3 regions of the Micromonospora sp. AB353 genome follow, and region 1 is predicted to be linked to each of the others. Evidence: riboswitches for the same ligand, from Rfam matches in the RefSeq annotation. Region 1 holds a riboswitch; each other region holds the start of a gene.
What was found. Region 1 has a riboswitch for cyclic di-AMP ahead of ACPCK6_RS03245 (coiled-coil domain-containing protein). Riboswitches for the same ligand answer to the same signal wherever they lie in the genome.
Positions count from the first base shown of each region.

Region 1 (3,263 bases):
CGGCGGACCAGGCGTCGCCGCGACCGTTGGGAGAGACCTCATGGGTGCCGACCACACCCACCCCGCGCCCGCCGCGCCGCCGGGCGTACGACGGCTGCTCGTCGCCGTGGTGGTGCCGCTGTTCGCGCTCACCGTGATCGCGGCGCTGGTGCTCTGGCCCGGGCAGGACCGGGAGCCGATCGGCGGCGCTGACGTCCCCCGCTACCACGGCACGGTGACCCGGGTGGTCACCGAGCCCTGCCCGCCGACGCCGGAGGCCCCGGAGGGCGGCGGTGGCCCCTGCGGCACCGTGACGGTCACCGCCGAGCAGGGCCCGGACGCGGGCCGGCAGGTCGAGACGCCGATCCCGGCCGGGCCGGGCGCTCCCCGGGTCGCGGTCGGCGACGAGGTCGTCCTGGTCGAGCTGACCGACCCGGCCGACCCGGCGGTGAAGTCCTACAACATCGCCGAGCACCAGCGCGGTACGCCGCTGATCTGGCTGATGGTGCTGTTCGCCGCCGCGATCGTGGCGTTCGGCCGGTGGCGCGGGCTCGCCGCGCTCGGCGGCCTGGTGGCCAGCTTCGCCATCCTCCTGGGCTTCGTGCTGCCTGGTATCGGTGCCGGCCAGCCGCCGCTGCTCGTGGCGATCGTCGGCGCCGCGTTGATCATGTTCGTGGTGCTCTACCTGACGCACGGGATCACCGCGCAGACGTCGGTCGCGGTGCTCGGCACGCTCGGCAGCCTGGTGGTCACCGGCGTGCTCGGCCTGCTCGCCACGTCCGCCACCCACCTGACCGGCTTCGGCAGCGAGGACGCCACCACGCTGTCCATGTTCCAGGGCGACGTGGACCTGCACGGGCTGCTGCTGGCCGGCATCATCATCGGCTCGCTGGGCGTGCTGGACGACGTGACGGTCACCCAGGCGGCCACCGTCACCGAACTGGCGCACGCCAACCCCGGACTGTCCCGGCGGCAGCTCTACCGGGCGGCGACCCGCGTCGGCCGGGCCCACATCGCGTCCACCGTCAACACCATCGTGCTGGCGTACGCGGGCGCCTCACTGCCGCTGCTGCTCCTGCTGGTCGCCGACTCCCGCCCGGTGAGCGAGATCCTCACCAGTGAGTTCCTCGCCCAGGAGATCGTCCGCAGCGCGGTGGCGACGCTCGGCCTGATCGCCGCCGTACCGCTGACGACCGGACTGGCCGCGATCGTGACCACCGCCGGGCGGCGCTCGCCCGGCGCGGAGCCGGCGCCCGCCGCGCCCCCGCCGCCGGCCGGACGGGACGACGCGCTGGAGGCCCTCGGCGGCGGAAGGAGTACGGAGGCCGCATGGTGACACTCCGCAGCGTGACCATCGAATTCAAACGCGACGCTGGTCACGGTGTGCCACGGCGAAATCTCGCTATTGGTCGGCTTCCGGACGTAGATCCTCACGAGTGCTGTCAGGTAACCTCGCTGCCGGTCACCGCCGAAGGCGCGCACCGGCGCCAGCGGTGCCGCCGCCCAATCGCCCACGGGCGAACCGGGGAACCAGGTACATGGGGTGAATCCGCGACAGCGGTAGGGGCCACTTCCGTCCCGAACCCGTCAGCTAACCCGGTCGGCGGCCGACGGAAGGGAACACTGTGACGGCACCCCTGCGCCGCTGGCTGACACCCGTGGTGGCCGTGCTGGCCTCGCTGGCCGTGCTGGCCGGCCCGAACCCGGCGACCGCGGCCCCCGCCGCGGCGGCCCCCGGCAACCCCTCGGGCCACGAGGAGGACGGCGACCCGCCGCTCATCACCGAGGCGATCGACTCCGCCAACCGGAACTTCCTCCAGGCCAAGGCGAAGCTCGCCAAGTCCCAGGACCGCCAGCGGCGGCTGGCGGCCGAGGTGAAGACGGCACAGGCCGAACTCGACGCGCTCAGCCCGCAGGTCAACCAGCTCGCCGCCCAGTCCTACCGGACCGGCCGGATGGGCGCGATGGCGATGCTGCTGGAGAGCAACTCCCCCGACTCGTTCGTCCGCCGGGTCAACGCCTTGGACGAGCTGAACCTCCTCAACGCGCAGCGCCTGGCCGCCATCAACGCGGTCAAGACCCGCGCCGAGCAGGCCAAGATCGCGCTCGACGCCGAGGTGCGCGAGCAGGAGAAGCAGAAGAACGCGATGGAGCGCGAGAAGGTGCAGGCCGAGCGTGCGCTGAAGCTCGTCGGCGGTCTCGGCTTCACCGGCGGCCTGGTCTCCGCCACCTCACCGGTCGCCAAGATCGCCCCCGGCCGCACCTCCGACGGCGGGTGGAAGGCCGAGTCGTGCAGCGAGGACGACCCGACCACCTCGGGCTGCGTCACGCCGCGCACGCTGCACGCGTACAAGGAGGTCCGGCGCGCCGGCTTCAAGCGCTTCGTGGGCTGCTACCGGCCCGGCGGGCCGTGGGAGCACCCCAAGGGCAAGGCGTGCGACTGGTCGCTCCAGAACAGCGGCTTCGCGCCCTGGCACAACAACGACACCCGCCGGTACGGCAACGAGGTGGCCGCCTTCCTCATCCGCAACGCCGACCGGCTGGGCATCTACTACGTCATCTGGAACCGGCAGATCTGGTTCCCGGCCACCGGCTGGAGTTCGTACAGCGGACCGTCGAACCACACCGATCACGTCCACATGTCGCTGCTCTGACCCGGACACCACGAAAAGGGGCCGCCCTCGGGCGGCCCCTTTTCTCGTCCGTACGGGTCAGCTCGCCAGCGCCGGGTCGGCGGGCGCGGCCGGGGCGGGCAGCGGGGCCGGGGCCTGCGCCACGGTCCGCACCTCGCCACCGGCGAGCCGGTACGACATGCCCACCACCGTGCACCGCCCGGCGGCCACCCGCTCGGCCAGCACGGCGGACCGGGCCAGCAGCGTCTCCACCGTCTGCGCGATGTGGACGTCGATGATCCCGTCGAGATCCTCGACGCCCTGGCGGGCGGCGCGCAGCAGGCTCGGCGAGACCGCGTCCACCACCGCGCCCAGGTGCCCGGCCGGGGCGGCACCGGTCCGGACCCCCTCCCGGGCGGCCTGGACCGCGCCGCACGAGTCGTGCCCGAGCACCACCACGAGCGGCGTGCCCAGCACGGTGACGGCGTACTCGACGCTGCCGAGCACCTCCGGCCCGGCGGTGTGCCCGGCGGTACGCACCACGAAGAGGTCACCGAGACCGCGGTCGAAGATGATCTCGGCGGCGAGCCGCGAGTCGGAGCAGCCGACGATCACCGCGAACGGGTGCTGGCCGTCGGCCACCGCCGCCCGGTGCCCGGCGTCCTGATTCGG
Region 1 covers NZ_JBMVFV010000004.1:71,807-75,069, forward strand. The annotation lists gene ACPCK6_RS03240 (YibE/F family protein) at 41-1,315, shown strand; cyclic di-AMP (ydaO/yuaA leader) riboswitch at 1,470-1,600, shown strand; gene ACPCK6_RS03245 (coiled-coil domain-containing protein) at 1,605-2,633, shown strand; gene ACPCK6_RS03250 (carbonic anhydrase) at 2,691-3,263, opposite strand, start outside.

Region 2 (3,263 bases), on a different contig from region 1:
TCGCGAGCGAGGACGAGGTCGTCACCGTGGCGCGGCAGCAACCCGCGACGACCGTCCGCAACCACACCCGCCTGCGGGACGAGCCGGACGGCACGGTACGCATCGACGTGGAGATCACGCTGACTGCGCCGGCGCCGCTGTTCGGGTACGCGTTCCGCCAGGCCCGGGCGGCTCACCTGGGCCTGGCGGCTCGTCTCGGGGCGACCCTGGAGGGCCGGCCGGCCTGATCCGGCCGACCCTCTCCGGGTGTGCTCAGTACACCGACAGGTGCACGTGGTTGGTGTGGTCGCTGGACGGGTCACCGTTGCCGCCGCTGTACGACTTCCACCCGCTGCTGGGCAGCCAGATCTGCTTGAACCAGATCACGTAGAGCACGGCGAGCGGGTCGGCGTTGCGCACGAAGTACGCGGCCAGGTTGTTGCCGTACGTCCGGTCACCGCCGGTGGCGACGCCGCCGAAGCCGTTCTTCTGCGCGGCGAAGTCGCAGGCCCGCCCCTTCGGATGCTCACCCGAGCCGCTCGGCCGGTGGCACGAGACGTACCTGGTGAAGCCGGCCGCCTTCGCCTGTTGCAGCGCGTGCAGCGTGCGCGGCGTGATGCAGCCGTTCGCCGGGGTCGGGTCGTTGACGCTGCACGACTCCGACGGCCAGGAGCCGTCCGAGTTGCGCGGCGCCGGTTTGGCGTTCTTGCCGGAGGTGCCCTGGACGCTGCCACCGCCGCTGCTGCTGCGCGACGCGCGGTCGTTCGCCACCTCCAGGGCGCGCTCGGCCTGTTCCTTGCGCTTGGCCATCACCGTCACCTGCTTGCGCTGCTCGAGGATCTCCCCGTCGAGCTGGGCGCGGGTGCGGGTGGCCTCGTCGCGGGTGGCGATCAGGTCGCGCAGCGTACGGTCCTCGTGCGCGGCGACCTGTTCCAGCGCGGCGGCCCGGTCCATGAAGCCCTCCGGGCTGCTGCTGCCCAGCAGCGCCCCGGCGGTGCCCAGGCGGCCGTTGCGGTACGCCACGACGGCGATCTCGCCGACCTTGGCGTCGCGGACGGCGAGCTCGGCGCCGACCGTCTTGAGCTGGTCGTTGAGCTGTTTCTGGCGGGTCACCGACCGGTTCAGCGCGGCCTTCGCCTCCAGCCAGCCCTTGCTGGCCGCGTCGAGCTGGGCGCGCAGTTCCGGCGTGCCGCCCTCGTCGTCGCCGCCGGGCGCGGCGGCGAGCAGGCCGGTCGCCGGCGCCGCGGAGGCGGGGGAGACCGGAACGGTCGCGACGCCGAGGGTCAGCGTCGCGACGAGCAGGGCCGCCAACCGGGCGGCCGTCCGTCGTACAGGTGCCACTGGGGGCATTCACACGTCCTTCCGTCAACGCCGACCGGGTTAGCTGACGGGTTCGGGACGGAAGATCCCTACCGCTGACGCGGATGCACCCCACGTACGTGGTTCCCCGGCTCGTCCCTGCGGACGATTAGGCGACGGCCGCCCCACCGGGGCCGGGTGGCGTCCGCGGGTGCGGCCGCGACCGAGACTACCGGCGCTGCCCGGGCGCGGCTCCGTCGAGCAACGCCACTAGGCGGGGCAAAACCGGCATAAGACTACATTAGCCACAGTGATTTAAGTGTGTCCTAATCACCACTCGGTCTTGCCGCACACTCCGGCCGACGCTCCGGGTTCGACCTGCAACGTGGCGTGATCGATGGAGAAGTCCTCGTGCAGGGCGGCCCGCGCGGCGGCCAGCACCCCGGCCGGGTCCGCGCCCGGGTCGGTGGTCAGGTGCGCCGAGGCCACCTCCATGCCCGAGGTGAGCGTCCAGACGTGCAGGTCGTGCACCTCGGCCACGCCGGGCACGGCCGCCAGCCGGTCGTGCACGGCGGTGACCTGGAGGTGCTCCGGCGCGGCCTGCACCAGGATGCGCAGCGCGGCCCGGCCGAGCCGCCAGGTGCGCGGCAGGATGAACAGGCCGATCCCGACGGCGACCAGCGGGTCCGCCCACCACCAGTCGGTCACCGCGATGACCAGCGCCGCGGCGATCACGCCGAGCGAGCCGAGCAGGTCGCCGAGCACCTCCAGGTACGCCCCGCGCAGGTTGATGCTCTCCTTCGCCCCGGCGCGCAGCAGCGCGAACGCGACGATGTTGGCGAGCAGGCCGAGCACCGCCACCACGAGCATCGGGCCGGCCAGCACCTCCGGCGGCTCGCCGAACCGGCGTACCGCCTCGACCAGGACGTAGATCGCCACGGCGCCGAGCAGGACGGCGTTGGCGAGGGCGGCGAGCACCTCCAGCCGGTAGAGCCCGAACGTGCGCTGCGGGTCGGTGCCGGCGCGGCGGGTGGCGGTGATCGCGGCCAGCGCCATGCCGATGCCGAGGACGTCGGTGAACATGTGCCCGGCGTCGGAGAGCAGCGCCAGCGAGCCGGTCGTGAACGCGGCCACCGCCTCGACCACCATCAGGGCGGCGAGCAGCGCGAAGGCGGCCCAGAGGCGGCCCCGGTGGCGGTGCGCCGCGTTGGTCACCGCGCCGCTGTGGTCATGACCTGCGCCCACGCCAACACCCTTCCTGCCCCGTACCGGCCAGGCCCAATGTATGTTCACATCGCTATGTATGCAACTGAACTGTGGGTGACGGCTGGATCAACGTCGGGTGTCCGTCAGACGGGATCGAGCGTGGTGAGCCGCTGGGTGGCCCGCGACAGCGCCACGTACAGCGTGCGCACACCCGAGCCGGGGTCGGCCCGGATCTCGCTCGGTGCCACCAGCACCACGCCGTCGTACTCCATGCCCTTGGCCTGCAGGCTGGTCACCACCTGGAGGCGGCCCGCGCCGAGCCCGCCCAGCCAGCCGGCGACCTCGTCCCGGCGCGGCACCGGCGTGATCACCCCGACGGTGCCCTCCACCTGCGCGAGCAGCGCCTCGGCCGCCTCGACGGTGGCCGCCGGCAGGTCGGCGGCGGGCACCGTGCGCTCGACCGGCGGCACGCCGGTGGACCGCACCGCGTCGGGCAGCGGCAGGTCCGGGTAGAGGCGGCGGATCTCCGCCGCCGCCACCGCGAAGATCTCCGCCGAGTTCCGGTAGTTGGTGGTCAGCTCGTAGCGGTGCCGCTTGCGCCGGCCCAGCGCCTGGTCACGGGCCCGGTCCAGCTCCTGCGGGTCGCCGGTCCAGGCGGTCTGCGCCGGGTCACCGACCACCGTCCAGGACGCCAGCCGCCCGCGCCGGCCGACCATCCGCCACTGCATCGGCGAGACGTCCTGCGACTCGTCCACCACCACGTGCGCGTAGTCGCGGTA
Region 2 covers NZ_JBMVFV010000012.1:91,188-94,450, reverse strand. The annotation lists gene ACPCK6_RS08755 (SRPBCC family protein) at 1-227, shown strand, start outside; gene ACPCK6_RS08750 (coiled-coil domain-containing protein) at 253-1,329, opposite strand; cyclic di-AMP (ydaO/yuaA leader) riboswitch at 1,334-1,464, opposite strand; gene ACPCK6_RS08745 (cation diffusion facilitator family transporter) at 1,609-2,523, opposite strand; gene ACPCK6_RS08740 (HelD family protein) at 2,628-3,263, opposite strand, start outside.
Region 2: linked by a shared signal. The riboswitch ahead of ACPCK6_RS08750 (coiled-coil domain-containing protein) and the one ahead of ACPCK6_RS03245 (coiled-coil domain-containing protein) in region 1 are both predicted to bind cyclic di-AMP.

Region 3 (3,263 bases), on a different contig from region 1:
GGCCGTCGCCGTGGTCGAGCTCGCGGTGCCGGCCGCCGGGCTGGCCGCCGCCGTCGCCCGCCTGCGCGCCGACGGCCACCAGATCCTTCGGGTACGCGAACACGCCGTCCCGCCCCCGGCCACGCACCCGGTGCCGGCCTCCGCCGGCCCGTCGGGCACCGGCGGGCCGGGCGGCGCGTCCGCCGCTGGTTCCCCGGACCAGGCCGGTGCCGAGGCCGAGGGCTCCGCCCGGCCCGGGCCGGCGTCCGAGGTGACCCGGTGATCGCGCTGGTCCGGCTGCGGTTGGCCGGCTTCCTGCGTACCGGACGGGCGCTCGCGCCGGTCCTGGCCGGCCTGCTCGTCCTCGGCGTCCTCTACGGCGGTGGCCGGGCCCGACCGGCGGAGGCCTACGGCGTCTCCGCCGTGGTGCTGTTCCCGGTGCTGGCCTGGCAGACCAAGATCCTGCTGGACGTGGAACCCGACGTGCAGCGCCGGATGGCCCGGGTGGTGGCCGGCCCGGCCCGGGAACGGGCGGCCGGGCTGATCGCGGCGCTGGTGGCGGGGCTCGCCGTGGTGCTGCTGGCGCTGGCGCTGCCGTGGCCGCTGGGCGGGGTCACCGCTGCCGTCGGGCCGGGGGAGCGGCCGGTGCTCGCCGGGGTGGCCCTGGGGCTCTGGGCACACCTGCTCGCGCTGCCGGCGGCGGTGGCGCTCGGCGCGCTCGCCAGCCGGGCGGTGACGCGCAGCGCCGGCTACGGGGTCGCGGTGCTGGTCACCGGCGCGGTCGGGGTCGTGGTGCTCGGGCTGTCCGGCTCGGTCGTGCCGTGGCTGGCCCCGCCGGTGATGGCGACCGCGCGGGCGCTCACCGGGCCGGTCGCGGCCGGCGAGGGTCTGCTGCTGACCTGCTGGGCGGCGCTCTGGGCGGCGGTGGCGCTGACCGGCTACGCCTGGGCGCGGCGTACCCGGGCCTGAGCGACGGGTGACCGGGAGCACTCGGCACGATTTGGTGCTGCGGCGTACGTCGCGTAACCTGGTGCGGTAGTTCCACCCAAAGACCGCTGGTCACCGTGCTCCGGCACGGTCGAAGGTCCCGCGACGACGGGCGACCCGCGCAGGGCGGTAAGCGAAACTCGGTGTCACGCACGGCCCACCCAGCGCCTTCTGGTACGACGCCAGCAGCGCCGCGCCACCGCGGATGTTCGCGGCCGGGTCGGTGCGCAGCGTGCCCGCGTCGAGCCCGGTGAGCGCGGCGGCGGCGTCGAGCGTCTGGAGCGAGGCGGGCGGCAGCGGGGTCTCCCGCTCCGGTGCGGCGGCGGTGGCCGGGTCGAGCTTCAGCGGGCGGGAGTCGTCGCCGCGCGGGTCCTCGTCCTCGTCGACGTGGGCGCTGCCCGGCATGGCGAGGATGTGCGCGGCGTCGGTCAGGTGCATCGGGCCGTAGCCACCGCTGGTGCTCGGCTGTCCGGTGTGGGTGTCCCAGCGGGACTCCAGATAGGAGACGCCGAGCAGTACGTTCTGCGGCACGCCGTACTCGGCCGCGGCGGCGGCGTACTGTTGTTGCCTGTCGCTCGCGGGCGCGGACGTGTCCGGCGCGGCGGTCACCGGGCCGGTCGTCGCCAGCGCGGTGGCTGTCGCCACTGCGGCGGCGAGCAGTATCCGTCTGCCCGACGGCGGGGCGGAGAGGTGCATCGAACCTCCTGGACAGGGATGGGGGTCACTGCGTCTCCACCCTCACTCCGCACACCCGCGAGGGTCAATAGCTTTCCAGTGGGTAATCAGCCTTGAAAGAAAATTTCACCTCTATCCTCGGTGCGGCCCCGCATCGCGTACGGAGTGTCACGGCGCTGGAAGTTGCGGATCGATAACGGTGGTCCCTACTCTGGTGAATCGTCGGCCGCACGTCTCACCGTCCAACCCGGTCGGTGACGGTCCGACACCGCCGAGTCGCCTCCGGGCGAGCCGGGGAACCAGGTACCTGGGGTGAATCCGCAGCGATGCGGTAGGGCGGCTCCCTTCCCGCCCGAATCCGTCAGCTAACCCGGTAGGCGGTACGGAAGAAGGAGTACGGACGCCCGGTGGCACTCCATGCCCCGCGGCCGTCGTCGAGCCGGTCGGTCGACCGGTCCACGGCTGTGCCGCGTACCCGCTGGTCCCGCTTCACCACAGCCCTCGCCGCCCTGGTCGGCACCGCAGTCGTCCTGACCGGCGGCGCCACGGCGGCACACGCCGAACCCTCGGTCGCCGAGATCGAGGCCCAGATCGACCGCGACTGGAACAAGCTCGAACCGGTCATCGAACAGGTCAACGCCGTACGTGAGCAGCTCGCCGCGCGGCGCAAGCAGGCCGACGCGCTCGGCCGCCAGATCGCACCCCTCCAGGCCCGGGTGGACGCCGCCCTCGGCCAGGTCGGCGGGCTCGCCGCCGACGCCTACAAGGGCGACAACCTCTCCACAGTCAACGCGCTGCTGGGCAGCCGCTCGCCCGGTGACCTGGTCAACGGCCTGGAGCTGCTCGACCGCTTCGCGCACCGCCAGCACGAGCAGGTGCGCTCCGTCGCCGCGCTGCGCGACGAGCTGGCGGCGAAGAAGAAGCCGCTGGACGAGATGGTCGCCGGGCTGGCGCGTACCGAGGCCCAGCTCGCGGCGAAGAAGAAGCAGATCGACGCCGAGATCGCCAAGCTGGAGAAGCTGCGGCTCACTGTGTACGGCAAGGGTGGCGGCGGCCCGCTGCGCCCGGCGCCCTGTCCGTCCGGCTACCCCGGTGGCCCGGCCGGAGCGGCGGTCAAGTTCGCCTGCGCCCAGATCGGCAAGATCTACGTCTGGGGCGCGGCCGGACCGGACCACTTCGACTGCTCGGGCCTCACCATGGCCGCCTGGGCGAAGGGCGGCGTCTCGCTGCCGCACAGCGCACGCCAGCAGCACGGCGTGACGAAGCGGATCAGCCGGGCCGAGTTGCGCGCCGGTGACCTCGTCTTCTACTACGGCGACCTGCACCACGTGGCGATGTACGTGGGTGACGGCTGGGTGGTGCACGCCTCCCAGTCCGGCAAGCCGATCACCATGAAGCGGGTCGACGACGGCGACATCAACAGCTACGGCCGGGTGTAAGGAAGGGCCCCCTCTTAACGCCTCCGGTAGAGGAGGGGGCCCCTATTAACAACTGCGGGCGCGGTCAGCGCGTCGGCCAGGTGCGCCAGCTCTGCCAGGACCGGCTCGGCGTCGGACCGCGCTGCCCCTGGTAACGCGAGCCGTAGACGGCCGAGCCGTACGGGTGCTCGGCCGGCGAGGAGA
Region 3 covers NZ_JBMVFV010000006.1:84,110-87,372, reverse strand. The annotation lists gene ACPCK6_RS05085 (ATP-binding cassette domain-containing protein) at 1-262, shown strand, start outside; gene ACPCK6_RS05080 (hypothetical protein) at 259-948, shown strand; gene ACPCK6_RS05075 (lysozyme family protein) at 1,039-1,662, opposite strand; cyclic di-AMP (ydaO/yuaA leader) riboswitch at 1,901-2,035, shown strand; gene ACPCK6_RS05070 (C40 family peptidase) at 2,049-3,080, shown strand; gene dcd (dCTP deaminase) at 3,145-3,263, opposite strand, start outside.
Region 3: linked by a shared signal. The riboswitch ahead of ACPCK6_RS05070 (C40 family peptidase) and the one ahead of ACPCK6_RS03245 (coiled-coil domain-containing protein) in region 1 are both predicted to bind cyclic di-AMP.